Regions from separate parts of the Nitratireductor kimnyeongensis genome, predicted to be linked through region 2. Evidence: riboswitches for the same ligand, from Rfam matches in the RefSeq annotation. Region 2 holds a riboswitch; the other holds the start of a gene.
What was found. Region 2 has a riboswitch for thiamine pyrophosphate ahead of thiC (phosphomethylpyrimidine synthase ThiC). Riboswitches for the same ligand answer to the same signal wherever they lie in the genome.

Region 1: linked by a shared signal. The riboswitch ahead of thiB (thiamine ABC transporter substrate binding subunit) and the one ahead of thiC (phosphomethylpyrimidine synthase ThiC) in region 2 are both predicted to bind thiamine pyrophosphate.

Annotation. Positions count from the first base shown of each region.
Region 1 covers NZ_CP078143.1:1,213,209-1,223,662, forward strand. The annotation lists gene KW403_RS05720 (SDR family oxidoreductase) at 1-452, shown strand, start outside; gene lpdA (dihydrolipoyl dehydrogenase) at 485-1,891, shown strand; gene KW403_RS05730 (hypothetical protein) at 1,948-2,151, opposite strand; gene KW403_RS05735 (TraB/GumN family protein) at 2,224-3,297, opposite strand; gene KW403_RS05740 (tyrosine recombinase XerC) at 3,365-4,306, opposite strand; gene KW403_RS05745 (ABC-F family ATP-binding cassette domain-containing protein) at 4,382-6,193, opposite strand; gene KW403_RS05750 (thiamine diphosphokinase) at 6,197-6,844, opposite strand; TPP riboswitch at 6,940-7,053, shown strand; gene thiB (thiamine ABC transporter substrate binding subunit) at 7,091-8,095, shown strand; gene thiP (thiamine/thiamine pyrophosphate ABC transporter permease) at 8,115-9,713, shown strand; gene thiQ (thiamine ABC transporter ATP-binding protein) at 9,710-10,454, shown strand, end outside.
Region 2 covers NZ_CP078144.1:55,830-66,283, forward strand. The annotation lists gene KW403_RS18310 (TRAP transporter large permease) at 1-607, shown strand, start outside; gene KW403_RS18315 (carbon-nitrogen hydrolase family protein) at 645-1,451, shown strand; gene KW403_RS18320 (RraA family protein) at 1,565-2,224, shown strand; TPP riboswitch at 2,389-2,514, shown strand; gene thiC (phosphomethylpyrimidine synthase ThiC) at 2,625-4,439, shown strand; gene thiO (glycine oxidase ThiO) at 4,443-5,411, shown strand; gene thiS (sulfur carrier protein ThiS) at 5,395-5,592, shown strand; gene KW403_RS18340 (thiazole synthase) at 5,594-6,367, shown strand; gene KW403_RS18345 (thiamine phosphate synthase) at 6,364-6,969, shown strand; gene KW403_RS18350 (hydroxymethylpyrimidine/phosphomethylpyrimidine kinase) at 6,972-7,697, shown strand; gene iolG (inositol 2-dehydrogenase) at 7,705-8,706, opposite strand; gene KW403_RS18360 (ATP-binding cassette domain-containing protein) at 8,744-9,529, opposite strand; gene KW403_RS18365 (ABC transporter permease) at 9,546-10,454, opposite strand, start outside.

The DNA.
Region 1 (10,454 bases), on a different replicon from region 2:
AAATGGACCTCGCTCGCTTTGAGCGCATGATGCGTATCAATGTGATCGGCACGATGCTGTGCGCCCGCGAGGCGGTGAAGCGTATGTCCACACGCCACGGCGGCAAGGGCGGTGCCATCGTCAACATATCTTCCATCGCTGCAGTGCTTGGTTCGGCAGGCGAATATGTGGATTACGCAGCCTCCAAGGCAGCGGTCGATACCTTCACAATGGGGCTCGCCCGCGAGGTCGCCGAAGAAGGCGTTCGCGTAAACGCCGTGCGGCCCGGCATCACCGATACCGAAATCCACGCCTCCGGCGGCCAGCCGGATAGGGCGCAGCGGCTTTCGGGTCTGATCCCCATGAAACGGCCTGGCACGGCAGAGGAAATCGCCCGCGCCGCGCTCTGGCTTCTCTCCGATGAGGCGTCCTACTCCACCGGCGCTATTCTCAATGTCAGCGGCGGCCGATAGCCGGCGCAACGGAATTCAGGAAAGGCAGGAACATGTCCTATGATCTCGTCGTGATCGGCACCGGCCCCGGCGGCTATGTCTGCGCCATCAAGGCGGCTCAACTCGGCCTCAAGACGGCCGTTGTCGAGAAGCTCTCCACTCACGGCGGCACCTGCGTCAATGTCGGCTGCATTCCCTCCAAGGCGCTGCTGCACGCAACGGAAATGTTCGCGGAAGCCGGCCATGGCCTCGCCGATCTCGGCGTCGAGGTGGGCAAGCCCAAGCTCAATCTCAAAAAGATGATGGAGCACCGCGTCAAGACGGTCGAGCAGAACACCAAGGGTCTCGACTTCCTGATGAAGAAGAACAAGATCGATGTCCTTCGCGGCTTTGGCAGCATCGCCGGCAAAGGCAAGGTCAGCGTTAAGAGCGACGACGGCAAGGAACAGACTGTCGAGACGAAGAACATCGTCATCGCCACCGGTTCCGACGTCGCCGGCATTCCCGGCGTCGACGTGACGTTCGACGAGAAGGTGATCGTCTCGTCAACCGGCGCGCTGGAGCTTGCCAAAGTGCCGGAACACATGGTGGTTGTCGGCGGCGGCGTGATCGGCCTCGAGCTCGGTTCCGTCTGGGCCCGTCTCGGCGCCAAGGTGACCGTGGTCGAATATCTCGACACCATTCTTGGCGGCATGGACGGTGAGGTCGCCAAGCAGTTTCAGCGCATGCTCGGCAAGCAGGGTTTCGAGTTCAAGCTCGGCGCCAAGGTCACGGATGTGGCCAAGGCCGGCAAGGGCGCAAAGGTGACCTTTGAGCCGGCAAAGGGCGGTGATGCGGAAACCGTCGAAGCAGATGTGGTTCTTATCGCCACCGGCCGCAAGCCGTACACAGAGGGCCTTGGCCTTGATGCCGTGGGGGTGGAGCTGGATGAGCGCGGACGCGTAAAGACCGACGGGCATTTCAAGACGAATGTCGATGGCATCTACGCGATCGGCGACGTGATCGCAGGCCCGATGCTCGCGCACAAAGCCGAGGACGAAGGCGTCGCAGTGGCCGAAATCCTCGCCGGACAGGCCGGGCACGTGAACTATGATGTGATCCCTGGCGTGGTCTACACCAGCCCGGAAGTTGCATCCGTCGGTAAGACCGAAGAAGAGCTGAAAAAGGCCGGCGTGGAATACAACGCCGGCAAATTCCCCTTCTCGGCCAACGGTCGCGCCCGCTCCATGCTCAAGACCGACGGCTTCGTGAAAGTGCTTGCCGACAAGAAGACGGATCGCGTGCTGGGCGTTCACATCGTCGGCTTCGGCGCCGGCGAGATGATCCATGAGGCAGCGGTTCTGATGGAGTTCGGCGGCTCGTCGGAAGACCTGGCCCGCACCTGCCACGCACACCCCACCATGTCGGAAACGGTCAAGGAAGCGGCTCTCGCCACCTTCGCCAAGCCGATCCACATGTAATCCGACAGGGATTTAAACAACGACGAAGCCCCGAAGCGAAAGCTTTTGGGGCTTTTTTACTCACCATCACCGGTGGGAACACTGTCGTTGACAGCCCCCGGCACCGTGGTGACATGCGGACCGAAGAGGCCGCTTCCTGAAATTGTCATGAAGACGAGTATGGCGATCACGGCGACGACGGCGCCAATCACAAACCCGCGCGTTCCCGCCGAGCTTGCGGAACGGTGTTTGGGATTCTCGTTTGGGTTTTCGTCTTGCATGACGTCACTCCAAAAGCCCTCCCCAGCACCATCAATACGATAACACGCGTTTAGTTAGCCGGAACCCTAAATCTACCGCATCCCTTCAACGGAATAACCTTGTGCACGCAAAAGTTCGATGAGCCCTTCCTCCCCGGGGAGGTGCAACGCTCCAACGGCGATAAAGGCATTGCCCTTCTCCAGTATCGGCTGCACTCGTTCAGCCATTGTTCCATTGCGCGCTTTGACCATTGCCTGATCGAAGGCAGCGTAATCTCCCGGAGTGTCTTCCTGCTCGGGGATTGCAGCACGAATAAGTGGCCAGAACATTCCGGTTTCCCCCTCCGCATAGAGAGAGATCATGGTTTCCATGATATCGTTGAGGCCATCACCCAGCGCCAACGTCTCCACGAGGCCTCGCACATGCATCTCCATAGGCAGAGAGGCCATGGCGTCCAGTTGCTCAACCGCCGTCTCAAGACCCAGAAGCTCTTTGCCGGCGTTTTGCGCATCCTCGGCGAGTTTAACGTCCAGGATCGGCATCCCGGCTTCCTTGCGCTGGATTTCGCAGGCAGGCAACGCCACCAGCGAGATCAACATCCAGGGTTTCATCTTCTTCACGCTGGCAAACGGAATGCCGCGGTGCTCAAGCGCATTCGCCACCAATTGACGCTCGGCCCCAGCCAGGTGATCTCCAAGCGTTTCCCTGCCGGTGAACATCATCAGGTCCGGACGTTTGAACATGGCCGCAGCCATTTTCGACTGATCGAGAATATCGGTCGTTTCGATGACAACGCGTTCGGCCGCGTCGAAAGCTTCACGAGCATCGGCGGGAAGAGAAACCACGCGTGGATCACTCATATGCATCGTGCCGAATAGATAAGAGGGCGCAAGGCCCTCCTTTTCAACCCGCCAAAGGAGTCCGCTGCCATTCGGCGTGTCCGCTGCCTGTCGTCGCACCTCTTCAAGGGCGGCCGGGTTCTCTGCGGCGAGTTCCGTCAGGAGGTTTGTGCCCGAACAGACAATCTCATCCGCCTTTGCCGGCTTTGCCATCGACAGGCCGAGGACCAGCGCCAGCAGCAGGAAAAGCGGAAAGGCAGCAGCGCACAGAAAAAGGCGGTCAACAAACTGCTCGGTCGCGGTGGTGGCTTTTGCATGCGTTTTCATGGCGCCACGCTAGCGGAAAATGACGGCCAAACTGTTAATCAGCCACCGCAAATTGCGCCGAACGAGATCAGGCTCGCGGATGGGCGGCGTCATAAATTTCCAGAAGCCGGGCAGTATCCACCCCGGTGTAGACCTGCGTGGTGGAGAGGCTGGCATGGCCGAGCAACTCCTGGATCGCGCGCAAATCGCCACCCCGCCCGAGAAGATGGGTTGCAAAGGAATGCCTAAGCGCGTGGGGTGTCGCTGTCTCCGGCAGGTTGAGCGCAGAGCGCATCCGCTTAATCTCACGTTGGATAATGGCAGGCTGCAAAGGACCGCCACGCGCGCCGCGAAAAAGCGGTTTGTCAGCCTCCAGATGGTAGGGGCAAAGGCGTTGATACTCGGCAACCGCTTCCAGGGATACCGGCAGCACCGGCACCATTCGCGTCTTGCCGCCCTTGCCGGTAATCCTGAGCCCCCCCTGACGCAGCGCCCCAAGCTGCCCACCGAGAAGCCCTAGCGCCTCTGAAATGCGAAGCCCGGCTCCATAAAGCAGCGTGAAGACGGCGGCATTCCGCGCCGCGATCCATGGTTCTTCGGCCAGTTGCCCCTCGCCAGAGGCGACCTTGCGCGCATCGGCGGCCGTCAGCGGCTTGGGTAGCGCGCGCGGCGCACGCGGCGCCTTCAGCGCTGCGGCAGCCGCCGCATTCACCAGCCCCCGTCGCTCCAGGTGACGCAGAAACGAGCGAACCCCGGCAAGCCCGCGCCCGAGCGTGCGGGCTCCCGCACCCCTGCCCCGCCGAAAGGCCAGAAAGGCGCGCAGGTCCGCCGGGCGCAACTCGGCAATGTCAGCGAGACCCGGTGCCTCGCCGCAATGCCCTGTAAGGAATTGCAGAAACTGCCGCGTGTCGCGCTCATAGGCATCGACGGTCAGCGCGGAAAGACGCCGCTCATCGACCAGCGCGGCGAGCCAGGCTGCGCGCGCCTTGTGCAGATCGGGTTTTGCGGAAATGAGAAAATCCTGGTTCATGCGGCGCATTCTGAACCAGTCTGGTTAGCGAGCGGTGAAGGCAGCCGTGAGGTCGGAGCCGTTTTGCAAGAGCTGCTATGCGCCCTCAACCTCCTCGCGCAGCATCTCCAGCTCCAGCCATTCCTGTTCCATCGTCTCCCGGCTCGCGCGCTTTTCATCAAGCTCTTTGGAAAAGCGCTGAAACGCGGCTGCATCGCGCGTGTAGAGGTTTGGATCGGCAAGTTTTTCTTCCAGAGCAGCGATTTCGTCAGCCAACTCATCGATCTTCTTCGGCAGCGTCTCCAGCGCGAATTTCTGTTTGTAGGAAAGCTTTTTCGAGGCCGGTTTGGGCGCGGCAGCGTTGTCCGCGGGCTTCGTCTTCTGCTGCTCGGCACTGCGCGCCTTCCGCCGTTCCAGCTCTTCGCCCTTGCGCTGCGCCATCATATCTGAATAGCCGCCGGCGTACTCGATCCAGCGGCCATCGCCGGCTGGCGCGATGGTGCTTGTCACTGTGCGGTCGAGGAAATCACGGTCATGGCTGACAAGCAGCACCGTGCCCGGAAAGTCCTCGACAAGCTCCTGCAGGAGGTCGAGGGTTTCCATGTCGAGATCGTTGGTGGGCTCATCGAGTACCAGTAGATTGGCCGGCCGCGCGAGGAGCCGGGCCAGAACCAAGCGCGCGCGCTCCCCCCCCGAGAGCTCGCGGATCGGCGTGCGCGCCTGCTCTGGTTTGAACAAAAAGTCCTTCATGTAGGAAACGACATGCCTTTCCTGCCCGTTGACGACGACGCTATCGCCGCGCCCATCGGTCAGGAAGTGAGAGAGCGTCTCCAGCGGGTCAAGAGATCGCTTCTGATCTAAAATGGCGATTTCGAGATTGGCACCGAGCCGCAGCGACCCCTCGTCGGGCTGGAGCTTGCCGGTAAGCAGATTGATCAAGGTCGTTTTGCCGGCGCCATTGGGGCCCACAAGACCGATCCGGTCGCCGCGCAGAACTCGCGCGGAAAAGTCTTTCACCACCTGCAACCCGTCATAGGACTTGGCAAGCCCCTTCGCCTCGATGACGAGCTTGCCGGATTCGGCAGCGTCGCTTGCCGCCATGGTGGCCACGCCCTCCGCGCCGCGGTGGCTGCGGTGTTTCTCGCGCAGCGCCTGCAACTCTCCCAGACGGCGCACATTGCGCTTGCGGCGCGCGGTCACACCGTAGCGCAACCAGTGCTCTTCACGCTCGATCTTGCGCGCAAGCTTATGCTGCTCGCGCTCTTCCTCTTCGAGCACCTGATCGCGCCAGTCCTCGAAATAGGCAAACCCCTTGTCGAGCCGGCGCGTCACTCCCCGGTCGAGCCACACGGTTGCGCGACTTACCTTTTCCAGAAATCGGCGGTCATGCGAGATGGTGACCAAAGCGGAAGAGGTCCGTTGCAACTCTTCCTCAAGCCACTCGATCGTGGCAAGGTCGAGATGGTTTGTCGGCTCATCGAGCAGCAGCAAATCCGGCTCCGGCGCAAGCACGCGGGCCAGTGCCGCACGGCGCGCCTCGCCGCCAGAAAGCGTCGCCGGGTCTTCATCCCCCGTGAGCCCCAGCCGGTCGATGACAAGCGCCACCCGGTTGATGTCGTCGGCAGGCCCAAGCCCCGCCTCCACATAGGCGCGCACGGTCGCGAACCCCTGCCAGTCAGGCGTCTGCGGCAAATAGCGTATGGTTGCTGTCGGCTGGCGGAAGATCTCGCCATCCTGCGGCTCCACGAGCCCGGCGGCAATCTTCAACAGGGTCGACTTGCCGGAGCCATTGCGCCCCACCAGCGCAAGCCGCTCGCCGGGGCCGACCATCAGCGCGGCACCGGCCAGCAGCGGCGTGCCACCGAAGGTCAAACGAATATCATCCAGCTTTAAAAGTGGCGGCGCCATGGTTCAGCGTTCTCCGTCATGCAGTAGATGCGCCATGAACAGCGCCCGGCCCTTTTTCAAGGTTATCGAGAGGTCGCCCTTAACGACATTGGAAAGTGTCAGCGATGATCCGAAGGGCACCTCCACGGCATCGAGCGGCCATTTCGCACCTTCGACTGTAAGGCCGGAAAGCTCCGAAAAGCCGAGAATCGAAAACAGTGTGCCATCAGCATAGGCGAAACTGTGACGCCGCCCCGGGACGAGCGGCACGCCTTCCTGATGCCCGCTCGTCAGCTTCGCGGCAATGCCGCGTTCGGAGAGCTGCAATGCCTGCGCGAAATGCAGGAACATGTGGTCGGCCCGTTCGCCTCCGAAAGCACCGGCCAGCAGAAGGCTTGTCGCCCCGGCCTCCAGAGCTGCCGCGATCGCGATCTCGCCGTCGGTCTTGTCCTTCTCGGAGGGGAAGGTGCGGCGCGCCACGTCGGCATAGGCATCCTCAAACCCGTCGGGCACGGAATCGAAGTCCCCCACCCAGAGCTCGGGCTTCACATCCAGAAGCGCAGCATGGCGCATGCCCGAATCCGCTGCGATGATGCGGCTGTCGGCGATTTCGGCATCAAGCGCCGGTGTCCGGGTGAGGTCTCCGCCAAGGAGAAGGGTAAAACGGCTCATGGGCGAGGCCCATATCATGCCGGCGGGCCAGCGCCAACGGCGTTTGCGCCATTCACCCCCCTTGCGGAGCTGCGCACCGCGCCCTATTTTTTCCCGTCGCTCTAACGGGGTGCCGGCGCATTGTCGGCTGAGAGGCTTGGGAAGCACCCAACCAACCCGCGGAACCTGATCCGGCTTATACCGGCGGAGGGATTAGACGCTTTTCATTCAGCGCCTCATTCCCAGACCAGAAAAGAGGAGGCGCAGATGCGCACCACCACCCTGCTTTCCACGCTGGCGCTCGGCGCGCTGGTCCTTTCCGGCCAGGCATTCGCCCAGGAAAAGCTCACCGTGTACACCTATGAGAGCTTCACATCCGACTGGGGCCCAGGCCCACAGGTGGAGAAGGCGTTTGAGGCAGAATGCGGCTGCGACGTGGAATTCGTTTCGGTCGCCGATGGCGTGGCACTGCTCAACCGTGTCCGGCTTGAGGGCAGCTCCACGAAAGCCGACATCGTGCTCGGCCTCGACAATAATCTTCTCCACGAGGCGCGGGAAACCGGCCTCTTCGCCCCCCACGGTATTGATACGGCCAAGCTAGAGGTGCCCGGCGGCTTTGAGAACGACATTTTCGTTCCCTTCGATTATGGCTATTTCGCCTTTGTCTACGACACCGAAGCCATCGAGACACCACCGGCAAGCCTGAAGGAACTGGTGGAGGCCGAGGGTGATCTGAAGATCGCCATCCAGGATCCACGCACCTCCACGCCGGGCCTAGGTCTTCTGCTCTGGGTCAAGGCCGTCTATGGCGACGAGGCGGCCACCGCCTGGAGCCGGCTGCAGGACAAGGTGCTGACGGTGACACCCGGCTGGAGCGAGGCCTATGGACTGTTCACCAGCGGTGAGGTTCCCATGGTGCTCTCCTACACCACCTCGCCCGCCTATCACCGCATCGCCGAAGACACCGAGCGCTACAAGGCAGCCAGCTTCGCGGAAGGCCACTATCTGCAGGTGGAAGTGGCGGCACAGACGGTTGCGGGCGCAAAAAACCCGCTGGCGCAGAAATTCCTCGCCTTCATGATTGGTCCCGGCTTTCAGGACGCCATTCCCGAAACCAACTGGATGTTCCCGGCCGGAGAAACCTCCGGCAAGTTGAATCCGGTTTTCGACGAACTCGTCAAACCGACCAAAACGCTCGAGTTCCCGCCTGAAGAGGTGGCAAAGAACCGGAAGACATGGGTCGATGAGTGGCTTTCGGTGATGAGCCGCTAAGCACACCCCGGTGCCAGCCATGGACAGACGCATAACCGCAGGGCGCGTCGCGCTAGCGGCCGTCGGCCTGCTTGTCAGCGGAGCCTTTATCGGCCTCGCATTGGAAGCGGCACGCCAGGGTTCTGGCGTGCTGGATGCGTTCGATGCATGGCTTCTGCGCATTGCCCGTTTCACGCTCTGGCAGGCCCTGCTTTCCACGCTGCTCTCCGTGCTCCCTTCGATCCTTCTGGCGCGTGCGCTGGCGCGGCATCCGGCCTTTCCGGGACGTGCCTTCATCCTGCGCCTGTTCGCCGTGCCGCTTGCGCTGCCAGCCATTGTCGCTGCCCTTGGCGTGCTCGCGCTCTATGGCCGCGCGGGCTTCTTCGCGCCATTCCTGTCGGTCGCCTTCAACGAGCACTGGCCTGGCATCTATGGCCTTTCGGGCATTCTGGTCGCCCATGTCTTCTTCAACCTGCCGCTCGCAACGCGGCTCTTCCTGAACGCGCTTGAAAGCGTGCCGGCAGACCAGTGGCGTCTTGCAGCCCAGCTTGGCATGGGTGCGCGCGCCTCGTTCCGGTTTCTCGAATGGCCGGCCATGCGCGCTGCCCTGCCCGGCATTGCCGGGCTCGTTTTCATGCTGTGCGTCACGTCCTTCACCATCGTCTTGCTACTCGGAGGGGGCCCGCGCGCGACCACCCTCGAAGTAGCGATTTATCAGGCCTTGCGCTTCGACTTCGACCCTGCCCGTGCACTGGTGCTCACCCTCATTCAGGTGGCCTTGGCGGGCAGCATCGTGTTGGCAATGAGCCGCCTCGGCGCATCCTTCAGCGGCGACGCAAACCTCCCCGTCGCACCCCGACGGATCGTCTGGCATACGCCCGCAGAGACCGGTTTTAACGCAGCCCTCATCCTTGTCGCCCTCTTCTTCGTTGCAGGGCCGATGGCGGCAACCGTGGTCGCTGGCCTGAAAGCCGATCTCGGACGCCTTGCCACCGAAAGCGCGGTCTTTGCGGCCACGGCCACCAGCCTTGTTTTCGCGAGCCTGTCGGCCCTCCTGTGCCTCATCCTGTCACTGGCACTGGTCGCCGCCCGGCGCGCGCTGGAAATGAAACGCGGCGCCCTGCCCGCGACCCTGCTGGAACGCGCAACCGACAGCGGTGCTGCCATGGTGCTCATCGTTCCGCCGCTGGTCATCGGCGCGGGCTGGTTTATTCTCCTGCGCCACGTGGGCAATGTCTTCGCCTTCGCGCCGGTCATGGTCGTCACGGTCAATGCGGTGATGGCCATGCCCTTCGCCATCCGTGCCATTCGTCCGGCTTATGATGCCGCCAGTGCCCGCCATGAAAGACTGTGTCTCTCACTTGGCATTACCGGGTGGAGCAGGCTACGCCTTGTCGACTGGCCGGCGCTCAAACGCCCCGCCGCCACCGCACTCGCCTTCGCTGCCGCCCTATCTCTGGGCGATCTCGGCGTCATCGCCCTGTTCGGCTCCGATCAGGTGCAGACGCTGCCCTATCTCCTGCTGCAGCGCATGGGCAGCTACCGCACGGCAGATGCCGCCGGCCTCGCTCTTTTCCTGGGGCTTCTCTGTCTGGCATTGATGTTCATCGCCGATCGTCTCGGCAGGGAGAAGACATGATCAAGACCGCCGCTGGACATGGTGCCAAAATCGCTCTGGAAGCGCTGCAATTCGCTTATCCGGGGGGGAGGCCGATGGCGTTCGAGGCGACAATCGCGCCATCCGATATTGTCGCCGTGATGGGCCCAAGCGGTTCGGGCAAATCAACGCTGCTCAGTCTTATAGCCGGCTTCGAGAAACCCACCGCGGGCCGTGTTCTCATAAATGGCGAAGATGTTTCCCGACTCAATCCTCATCGCAGGCCTGTTTCCATGGTGTTTCAGGAAAACAATCTCTTCGCGCATCTCACCGTCGCCCAGAATGTGGGGCTAGGCCGCTCGGCTTCCCTGAGATTGTCCGATGAAGACCGGACAGCGATCTCGGATGCCCTCGCCAGAACCGGCCTTGCCGGCAAGGAAGACCGGTTGCCCCAAGCGCTCTCAGGTGGAGAGCGCCAGCGTGTGGCACTTGCCCGCGTGTTAATCCGCAGACGCCCCGTCCTTCTGATGGACGAACCCTTCGCTTCGCTCGGACCGGCCCTGCGTGATGAAATGCTCGAACTCATCGCCGACCTGCACGCCGCGCAAGGAATGACCATCCTGATGGCGACGCATGATCCACGCGATGCAGAGCGGCTTTGTAAATCGATGGTCTTCGTGGAAGAAGGCCAGATTTCCGCCACGGGCACAACCGATGCGTTTATCTCCGGCGAGGCATCGGACGCCTTCAACCGCTATATAGGCGCGCGCCGCGAAATCAACT
Region 2 (10,454 bases):
TCTCGTGGCGATCCTCACCGGTTTCACGACCGCGACGGAAGCCGGCGTTCTGGCCTGCGTCTACACCATCGCGCTGGGCTTCGTTTACCGTACCTTCTCCTTCCGCATGCTCTGGCAGGCGCTGACGGAGACGATGACCATCACCAGCGTGATCATGATCATCATCGGCTTCTCGCATGTGATGGGCTGGCTTCTGGCCATCGAGCAAATCCCGCAGCAACTGGCGGATCAGATCCTTCTGTTCACCGAATCGCGCACGGTCTTCCTGTTTCTCCTGCTCGGCTTCCTGCTTCTTGTCGGCTGTTTCGTGGAAGGTGTGCCGGCAAAGCTGATCCTCGTGCCGATGTTGCTGCCGATCATCGACCAGTTCGGCATCGACCGGATTCACTTCGGCCTGATCATCACCCTGGCGCTGCTGATCGGCATTGCCACGCCTCCCATGGGCATTGCGCTCTACATCGTGTCGGAGGTGGGAAAGGTGCCGTTCGAGAAAGTGGCGGTGGCGATCCTGCCTTTCCTCGTTCCGCTCATCGTCGCCCTGCTCGTCATCACCTTCGTGCCCGAGCTGGTGCTCTTCCTTCCCAATCTCGTTCTGGGGCCGGCCTGACGGCCGATCCGTTCACACTCCAAACCAAGGGACAGTCATGAAAATCTCCGTCGTTCAAATGAACTCGCAGGATGACAAGGCAAAAAACATCGCCGATGCGGAAGCCTTGATCCGAAAGGCCGTGGCCGAGGACAACTCCGATCTCGTCGTTCTGCCCGAAACCTTCACCTATATGGGCGGGACCGTGGAAAGCCGCCGTGCAAATGCGGAAACCTTTCCTGACGGCGAAGCCTATCGCGCCATGTCGGCCCTGGCGGCCGAACTCAAGGTGAACATTCACGCCGGCTCCATGGCCGAGGCCGCCGGCGAGAAGTGCTACAACACGACCATCGTGTTCGACCGGCAGGGCAAGGAGATTGCCCGCTACCGCAAGATCCACCTTTTCGACGTGGAGGTTCCCGGCGGCCAGAGCTATCTGGAATCCGACACGATGAAACGCGGCGAGGACGTGGTCGTCTACGAGCTTGAAGGCGTGAAGATCGGTTGCGCCATCTGCTACGATCTGCGCTTCCCGGAACTCTTCCGCAGCCTGCGCGACAAGGGGGCCGAGGTGATCGTCCTGCCAGCCGCCTTCACGCTTCAGACCGGCAAGGACCACTGGGAGCAGCTCCTGTGCGCACGCGCCATCGAGACCCAGTCCTATGTGGCCGCATCGGCCCAGATCTTCGGGCATGACGAAGGCAAGAAGCTGTGTTTCGGCCACTCGCTCATCATCGACCCATGGGGCGTGACCATCGCCAACTGCTCGGACCGCGTCGGCCATGCAAGCGCGACCATCGACACCGGTTATGCCGAGCAGATCCGCCGCTCCATGCCGGTCGCAGACCATCACGTCGTCGCATAGAGCGGATCATCGTTTCATAGAAACGCTGTTGCGCTCTATCTGTTTGTTTTTCCGCATTTATGCGGACGTCAGATGATTCCATCTGACTGCAAAATACTCTAAGGAATACGCATATGTACCAGGTCAATTCGATGCCGGAGCAACTGGCACAGGCCAAGATCGACAAGCTGATGCAGGTGGAGACCGCCACGGTGGGCCACTTCCTGCATGCAAATTTCCTCGACACCGGCATCCGCTCCATGCTGCCCAGGGTGCGGACTGCCGGTACGGCGGTGACCCTGCGGCTGCCCCATGCCGACAGCACGCTCCTGCATTATGCGATGGACCATATCCGGCCCGGCGATTTCGTGATCATCGATCGTGCCGGCGACACACGCCACGCCTGTTGGGGCGGCGTCATCACCCACACGGCGGCCCGCAAGAAGGCCGCCGGTGCGGTGGTGGACGGGCCGGCGACGGATGTTGCCGATTTCGAACGTCATGGTTTTCCCATGTGGTGCCGGGGCCCCTCGCCCATCACCACCAAACTGCTTGGCGTTTCGGGCGAAATGAATATCCCCGTCAGCGTTGGCGGCGTGGTGGTCAATCCGGGCGATGCGGTGCTGGCCGATGAAAACGGCGTGCTAATCCTGTCTCCCGACGAGGTGGACACAGTGGCAGACCGCGCCATCCAAATGCAGGCGCGAGAGGTCGAACTTCTGAAGCGCATCGACGCCGGCGAGAGCCTGCCCACCATCTCCGGCGCGAAGGCGCGCGTGGAAGCAGACGCCTAGCACCCGGCAAAAGTGCCGAGTTGGCGGCCATCCTCCTTCTCCCCGCTCGCGGGGAGAAGGACACTTCGAGGTTGGTGTGTAACGGGTCCAGCCTTCCTGATCCGCACCTTTCCACACAGCTTCATCACCGCGCTTGACAAGAGCGCCCCTCTTCACTCACCTTGCGGCCTCACCTGGGGGGTCCCGCCAAGGGGCTGAGATTCTGCTGGGCATGGTTTTCCATGCAGCGCAGTGACCCGATGAACCTGATCCAGTTCATACTGGCGTAGGGATGGTGCAAGCCTGGCGGGTCGCTGGCTCCTTCGAGCCGAAATCCATATCCATAGCGGATCGTCAGCGCTCTTCCTCCTCTCGGCACGAACTGGGTCTCCATTGCAAAACGCAGAGGAGGCTCTGACCCATGGATGCTATCGCTCCGAAAGTGACAACCGGCCCGTTGCCGGCATCGCGCAAGATCTACAAACCCGGCAAGCTTCACCCCGACATTCGCGTGCCCCTGCGCGAGATCGCCGTGCACCCAAGCGCTGGCGAACCGCCGGTGACGGTCTATGATTCCTCCGGCCCCTATTCGGACCCGGATGCGCTCATCGAGATCGAGAAAGGCCTGCCGCGCATCCGCGAGGCCTGGGTGAAGGCGCGCGGCGATGTGGAGGTCTACGAAGGCCGCCATGTGAAGCCGGAGGACAATGGCTTCGTTTCCGGCGACCGGCTGACGCCCGAGTTCCCCACGCGCCACCAGCCGCTGCGGGCCAAGGACGGCAAGGCCGTCACGCAACTTGCCTATGCGCGGGCCGGCATCGTCACGCCGGAGATGGAGTTCATCGCCATCCGCGAAAATCTCGGGCGCGAACAAGCAAGGGCTGCGCTCGTGCGCGATGGCGAGAGTTTTGGCGCGGCCATTCCCGATTTCGTGACGCCGGAATTCGTGCGCGACGAGGTGGCGAAGGGCCGGGCGATCATTCCCGCCAACATCAACCACCCGGAAGCCGAGCCGATGATCATCGGCCGCAATTTCCTCGTGAAGATCAACGCCAATATCGGCAATTCCGCCGTCACCTCCTCCATGGCCGAAGAGGTGGAAAAGATGGTGTGGGCGACGCGCTGGGGCGGCGACACGGTGATGGACCTTTCCACCGGACGCAACATCCACAACATCCGCGAATGGATCATCCGCAATTCGCCTGTGCCGATCGGCACCGTGCCGATCTATCAGGCGCTGGAAAAGGTGAACGGCATTGCCGAGGACCTCAACTGGGAGGTCTTTCGCGATACGCTGATCGAACAGGCCGAACAGGGCGTCGACTATTTCACCATCCATGCGGGCGTGCGGCTCCACTACATTCCGCTGACGGTCGACCGCGTGACGGGCATTGTCTCGCGCGGCGGTTCGATCATGGCCAAATGGTGCCTGCATCACCACAGGGAGAGCTTCCTCTACGAGCATTTCGAGGAAATCTGCGACATCTGCCGCGCCTACGACGTTTCGTTCTCGCTGGGCGACGGGTTGCGTCCGGGCTCCATTGCCGATGCCAATGACGCCGCGCAATTTGCCGAGCTGGAAACGCTGGGCGAGCTGACGCAGATCGCCTGGAAGAAGGACTGCCAGGTGATGATCGAGGGGCCCGGCCATGTGCCGATGCACAAGATCAAGGAAAACATGGACAAGCAGCTCGATGTCTGCGGCGAGGCACCCTTCTATACGCTTGGACCGCTCACGACCGATATTGCGCCGGGCTATGACCACATCACGAGCGGCATTGGCGCGGCGATGATCGGCTGGTTCGGCACGGCCATGCTCTGCTATGTCACGCCGAAGGAGCATCTGGGCCTGCCCGACCGAGACGATGTGAAGACCGGCGTCATCACCTACAAGATCGCGGCCCATGCGGCGGACCTTGCCAAGGGGCATCCGGCGGCGAAGATCCGCGACGATGCGCTGTCGCGCGCGCGGTTCGAGTTCCGCTGGGAGGACCAGTTCAACCTCTCGCTCGATCCCGAGACTGCGCGGAACTTCCACGACGAGACGCTGCCCAAGGAAGCGCACAAGGTGGCGCATTTCTGCTCCATGTGCGGCCCGAAATTCTGCTCCATGCGCATCTCCCACGACATCCGCGCCGAGGCGCAGAAGGAGGGCATGGCCAAGATGGCGGAGAAGTTCCGCGAGGGCGGTGAGCTCTATATGCCGCTGGAAAAGGCGGTCGAACCCGGGGAGTGATCCATGCATGTCCTTGTTCGTGGGGCGGGCGTTGCCGGCCTCACGCTGGCGCATGAGCTGGTGCGGGCGGGTGTGCGGGTGACGGTGTGCGACACCCGCTCCGGCCCGGCGGGCAGCGCCTCGTGGCTGGCGGGTGGGATGCTGGCACCGTGGTGTGAGCGCGAGAGCGCGGAGGGGCCGGTGCTCACGCTCGGAAAGAGCGCGGCAGACTGGTGGCACGAGGCTCTTCCCGGCCATGTGGTGCGCAATGGAACGCTCGTTGTCGCGCCTGCGCGGGACCGGGCGGAGCTCGACCGCTTTGCCGCGCGCACATCCGGCCATGAATGGCTGGAGGGCGAAGCCGTGGCTGTGCTGGAGCCTGATCTTGCGGGCCGGTTTCGCCGCGGGCTTTTCTTTCGGGGCGAGGCCCATCTTGACCCACGGCGGGCGCTGACGGCGCTTGCCGAGGGGTTGAGGAGGGCTGGTGTTCGTTTCGTCTGCGAAATGGAGGTTGAGGCCGACAGGATTGCCGATTGCACCGGCATGGCAGCGGCGGATCCGGAGCTGCGCGGGGTGCGGGGTGAGATGCTTCTGCTGCGCACGAAAGAGGTCAGGCTTGCGCGCCCGGTGCGGCTGCTTCACCCGCGCATACCGGTCTATATCGTGCCGCGTGCGGATCACCATTTCATGGTGGGCGCGACGATGATCGAAAGCGATGACGATGGTCCGATCAGCGCCCGCTCGATGATGGAATTGCTCAACGCGGCCTACAGCCTGCACCCGGCCTTTGCCGAGGCGAAGATCGTGGAGACGGGCGCCGGTGTGCGCCCCGCCTATCCCGACAATTTGCCGCGCGTGAAGCGTACGCCGAAGGGCATCAGCGTGAACGGGTTTTACCGCCACGGTTTTCTGCTCTCCCCGGCCATGGCGCGCGAGGCGGCCACCCTCATTCTGAACGAACGCGTGGAGGTGTTCGATGAAGCTCACGGTTAATGGCGAAGAGCGGCAGGTGACAGCAGCAACGCTGGCCGCCCTGCTCGATGAACTGGACTACGCGCCCGATTTTCTCGCCACCGCGCGCAATGGCGAGGTCGTTGCGGCAGCGGAACGAAGCTGGTGCACGCTCAAAGACGGGGACCGGATCGAGATCCTTTCGCCCATGCAGGGAGGCTGACATGCTGGAAGTCTATGGCGAAACCCTGACTTCGAGGTTGCTTCTGGGAACCGCGCAATACCCCTCCCCCGCCATCATGGCGGATGCGGTGCGAAAAAGCGGCTGCGAGATCGTGACTGTGTCACTGCGCCGCGAGATGGCGGGCAACCGCAATGGCGGCCGGTTCTGGGAGCTGATCCGCGAGCTCGGTGTGCGGGTGTTGCCCAACACGGCGGGCTGCCATTCGGTGAAAGAGGCGGTGACCACGGCGCAGATGGCGCGCGAGCTTTTCGGCACGGACTGGATCAAGCTCGAGGTGATCGGCCACCACGACACGCTCCAGCCGGATGTGTTTGGCCTTGTCGAGGCCGCGCGCATCCTGAGCGATGAGGGGTTCAAGGTTTTTCCCTACACCACCGACGATCTGGTGGTGGGGGAGCGATTGCTTGAGGCGGGGTGCGGGGTGCTGATGCCCTGGTGCGCGCCCATCGGCTCCGCGCGTGGGCCAGCCAATCCCGATGCGCTTCTGGCCATGCGAGCAGAATTTCCCGATGTGCCGCTCATCGTGGATGCGGGGCTCGGGCGACCATCCCATGCGGCCATGGTGATGGAGCTCGGGTTTGACGCGGTGTTGCTCAACACGGCTGTGGCGAAGGCGGGTGATCCGGTGGCGATGGCTGAGGCTTTTTCCGGTGCTGTCAACGCCGGGCGAAAGGCCTTTCTGGCCGGTCCGCTGGAGCCGCGCAATATGGCTGTTCCCTCAACGCCGGTGATCGGCAAGGCAGTGTTTGAATGAAACTCGATCCCTTCTATTTGATCGTCGACAGTGCGGCGTGGATCGCCCGTCTCGTCCCCCTCGGCGTAAAGCTCGTGCAGTTGCGCATCAAGGAGATGGATGAAGCGGGGCTTCGTGGAGAGATCATCGAGGCAAGGCGCATCTGTGCCGAACACGATTGCCAGCTCATCGTGAATGACCATTGGCGGCTGGCCATCGAGACGGGCTGCGATTTCATCCATTTGGGGCAGGAAGATCTGGCTGAGGCCGATCTCGATGCGATCCGCGCCGCAGGGCTGAAGCTCGGTATCAGTACCCATGACGGGGCGGAGTTGCGAACTGCGCTCGCCGTGAAACCCGACTATGTGGCGCTCGGCCCGGTCTATCCGACGATCCTGAAAAAGATGAAATGGAACCCGCAGGGGCTCGACCGGCTGGCCGATTGGCGCAAGCGTGTGGGCGATGTGCCGCTGGTGGCGATTGGCGGGCTGAACCCCGAGCGGCTTCCCGGCGTGTTTGCAGCGGGGGCAGACAGTGCTGCCGTGGTGACGGACATCACTCTGAACCCCGATCCGGAAGCGCGCACCCGCGAATGGCTGGCAGCCACTGCGCAATGGCGGTGAGCATGGCGCATGTCCTGGTGATTGCCGGTTCGGATTCGTCTGGCGGCGCGGGCATCGCGCGCGACATTGAGACCATTTCGGCTATTGGTCTGAAGACCTGCCTCGCCGTGACGGCGGTGACCGTGCAGACGCATCACGAGGTGGAGCGCGTCGAGCTCTGCGACCCCGATCTGGTGGAAGCACAGATGCGCGCCGCCCTTTCGGCAAACGCGGTCGCGGCCATCAAGATCGGTATGCTCGGAAGCCGCGAGACAGTCGCGCGCGTTGCGGAGGTTTTGCTCGACCATGCGGCGATACCAGTGGTGCTCGATCCGGTGGTCGCATCCTCATCCGGGAGGGCGCTTCTTTCGGACGATGCCATTGCCGTGATGCGGGAAAGCCTGATGCCGCTTTGCAGCCTCGTCACGCCCAACCTGCCTGAGCTCGCACTCCTTTCAGGTGGGAGCGAGGCAGATGAACACCAGCAGGCACGCGATCTGCTTGGCAGCGGTGTGAAGGCGCTGCTCGTGAAAGGCGGGCATGCAGAGGGGCCGCGCGCCACGGACACGCTGTATCAGGCGGGAGAGCCGCCATTGCGGTTCGAGAGCCCGCGCCTGCCGGGCGCGATGCGCGGCACCGGCTGCATGTTGGCAAGCGCCATCGCTGCCGGCCTTGCCCGGGGCGATGGGCTGGAGGCCAGCGTGCGCGCGGCAAAAACCCATTTGTCCGAACGCTGGATTCCCAGCTGAGACCAGATCAGACGACTTCTGTCAGCTTGACTGCCCGGCCTTCCTTCACCGAAAGCAGCGCCGCATCGGCCAGTGCCAGCGCGCGCAGACCGTCCTCGCCCGAGGGTGACGCCGGCTTGCCTTCGACAATGGCGGCGATGAAGCGCGCAATCTCGGCGGCATAGGCCTCCGTGTAGCGTGTCATGAAGAAATCATGCAGCGGCGGGCGGGTAAAACCCTGCGCATTGGCGATCTCTATGGAAACGGGTCGCTGGTTTTCCGCCGCGATTGCGCCCGCAGCACCCAGCACCTCGATCCGCTGGTCATAGCCATAGGTCGCGCGGCGCGAATTGGAAATGCTGCATTGCCGCCCGGATGCAGTCGTGAGGATGACGGACACGCTATCGAAATCACCCGCCTCGCCAATCGCCGGATCAACCAGGACCGAAGCGGTGGCAAACACCGTTTCGGGCTCCTCGCCCAGCAGGAAACGCGCCATGTCGAAATCGTGGATTGTCATGTCACGCAGGATGCCACCCGATGATTTTATATAGCTGATGGGCGGCGGACCAGGATCGCGCGAGGTGATTTGCACCATCTCAACATGGCCGATCTGGCCTTCGTCGATGGCGGCGCGCACGGCAGCGAAATGCGGATCGAAGCGACGGTTGAAACCCACCATGAGCACGGCACCGGTTTCCTTCACCACGCCAAGGCACTGTTTTACGCGGGCAAGATCGAGATCGATGGGCTTTTCGCAGAAAACCGCCTTACCGGCACGTGCAAAGCGCTCGATCAAATCCGCATGCGTATCGGTCGGCGTGCAGATGACGACGGCGTCAATGCTCCTGTCGGCCTCAATGTCTTCAATGCTGTGAACCGCGCATCCATAGGCATTGGCCACAGCCTGTGCGGCCTCTGCAAAGGCATCAGCGACGGCGACAAGCTGCGCCTCCGCATTGCCGGCAATCGCCTTTGCATGGACCTTGCCGATGCGCCCGGCACCAAGAAGCGCGAAATTTACGGTCATGTAGGGTCTTTCTGTCTGGAATTTGGATGTTTTTGTCTCAGATGTAGCTGGCGTTCTCGTGCACGCCGGTCTGCACGCCAGTGATCAGCGAAACCACCTCGTTTCCATCCGTCTTGTCAGCCTCCAGCATGCCGGCGATGCGACCGCGCCGGAACACCCAGATCTTGTCGACGAGGTTGAAAACCTGCCTGAGATTGTGGCTGACGAGGATCAGGGGTATGCCGCGCTTCTTCAAGCCACGGATGATGTTTTCCACCTGCGTCGTTTCCTGCACGCCAAGGGCTGCCGTGGGCTCGTCCATGAGGATCAGCTTCGAGGCAAAGCTCGCAGCGCGGCTGATGGCGACACACTGGCGCTGACCACCGGACATGTTGGCGATGGCGTTGTGCAGGTTGGGAATTTTTACGCCCGTTTGTTCAAGGGCTTCCTGGCTGCGCTGCAGCATTTTCTTCTCGTTCAGGAAGCTGAACGGACCGAGATTGAAATAGGTTTCCTCCCGGCCAAGAAAAATATTGGAGGGCACGTCCAGATCGTCTGCGAGTGCGAGATTCTGGAACACGGCCTCAATGCCTGCCTCGCGGGCATCGACCGGACTTTGAAAATCCATTTCCTGTCCATCGAACAGGATCTTGCCGGACGTCGGTCGCTCCACGCCGGTGATCTGACGTACGAAGGTCGACTTGCCGGCACCATTGTCGCCGACAATCGCCACGTGTTCACCATCGAGAAGCTCGAAATTGGCATCTTCGAGTGCGCGCACGCCGCCATAATGCTTGGTCAGCCCCTCGGTTTTGAGGATGACTTTGCGTTCTGCGTCTGTCATGGGGTCCTCCTGGGGTTCAGCGCGACCGTGGCCGCATGCGCTGGCGGTAGACATCGGCCACCACGGCGGCGACGATGATCACGCCCTTGATCATTTCCTGATAATAGGCATCGAGCCGCAGAAAGGTGAAACCGGATATGATGACGCCGAAGATGACGGCGCCGATCAGCGTTCCGATGATCGAGCCGCGGCCGCCGGAAAGCGATACGCCGCCGATAACGGCCATGGCGATGGCGTCGAGTTCGTACATGACGCCCATGCCAGCCTGCGCGGTCAGTCCGCGCGCGGCAATCACCATACCGGCAAGACCGGCAAGAAGACCTGCGATCGTGTAGACCAGAACCAGATGCCGCTCGACATTGATACCGGACATGCGCGCGGCCTGCTCGTTGGAGCCGATCGCATAGGTGTGTTTGCCGTAGACGGTATATTTGAGCGCCACATGGAACAGAGCCACGATCGCCAGAAAGATGAAGACAGGTGTCATCCCCTGTCCCAGCGCAGCGAAACTGTCGGTCGGGAAGGAAACCGGCTGGCCCTTTGTGTACCATTTGGCAATGCCGCGCGCCGTGACCATCATGCCGAGCGTGGCGATGAAGGGCGGAATTTTCGTGAAGGCAATCAGCAGACCGTTGATCATGCCGGCCACGATGCCGCAGGAAAGGCCGATCAGAATGGGGATGATGACGGGAAGGTCCGTCAGCTCCGGATAGACCGCGCGCGGATAGGTGCTGACCTGAGCGAAGCTCATCGCGATCATCGCCGTGGCACCCACCACCGAGCCCGACGAAAGGTCGATGCCGCCGGTGATGATGACCTGCGTGACGCCGATGGCGATGATGCCCACCACCGAAACCTGCAGGATCATGATGGACAGGCGCTGGGTGTTGAACAGGAAGCTCTGTCCCTGAAAGATCCAACCGAG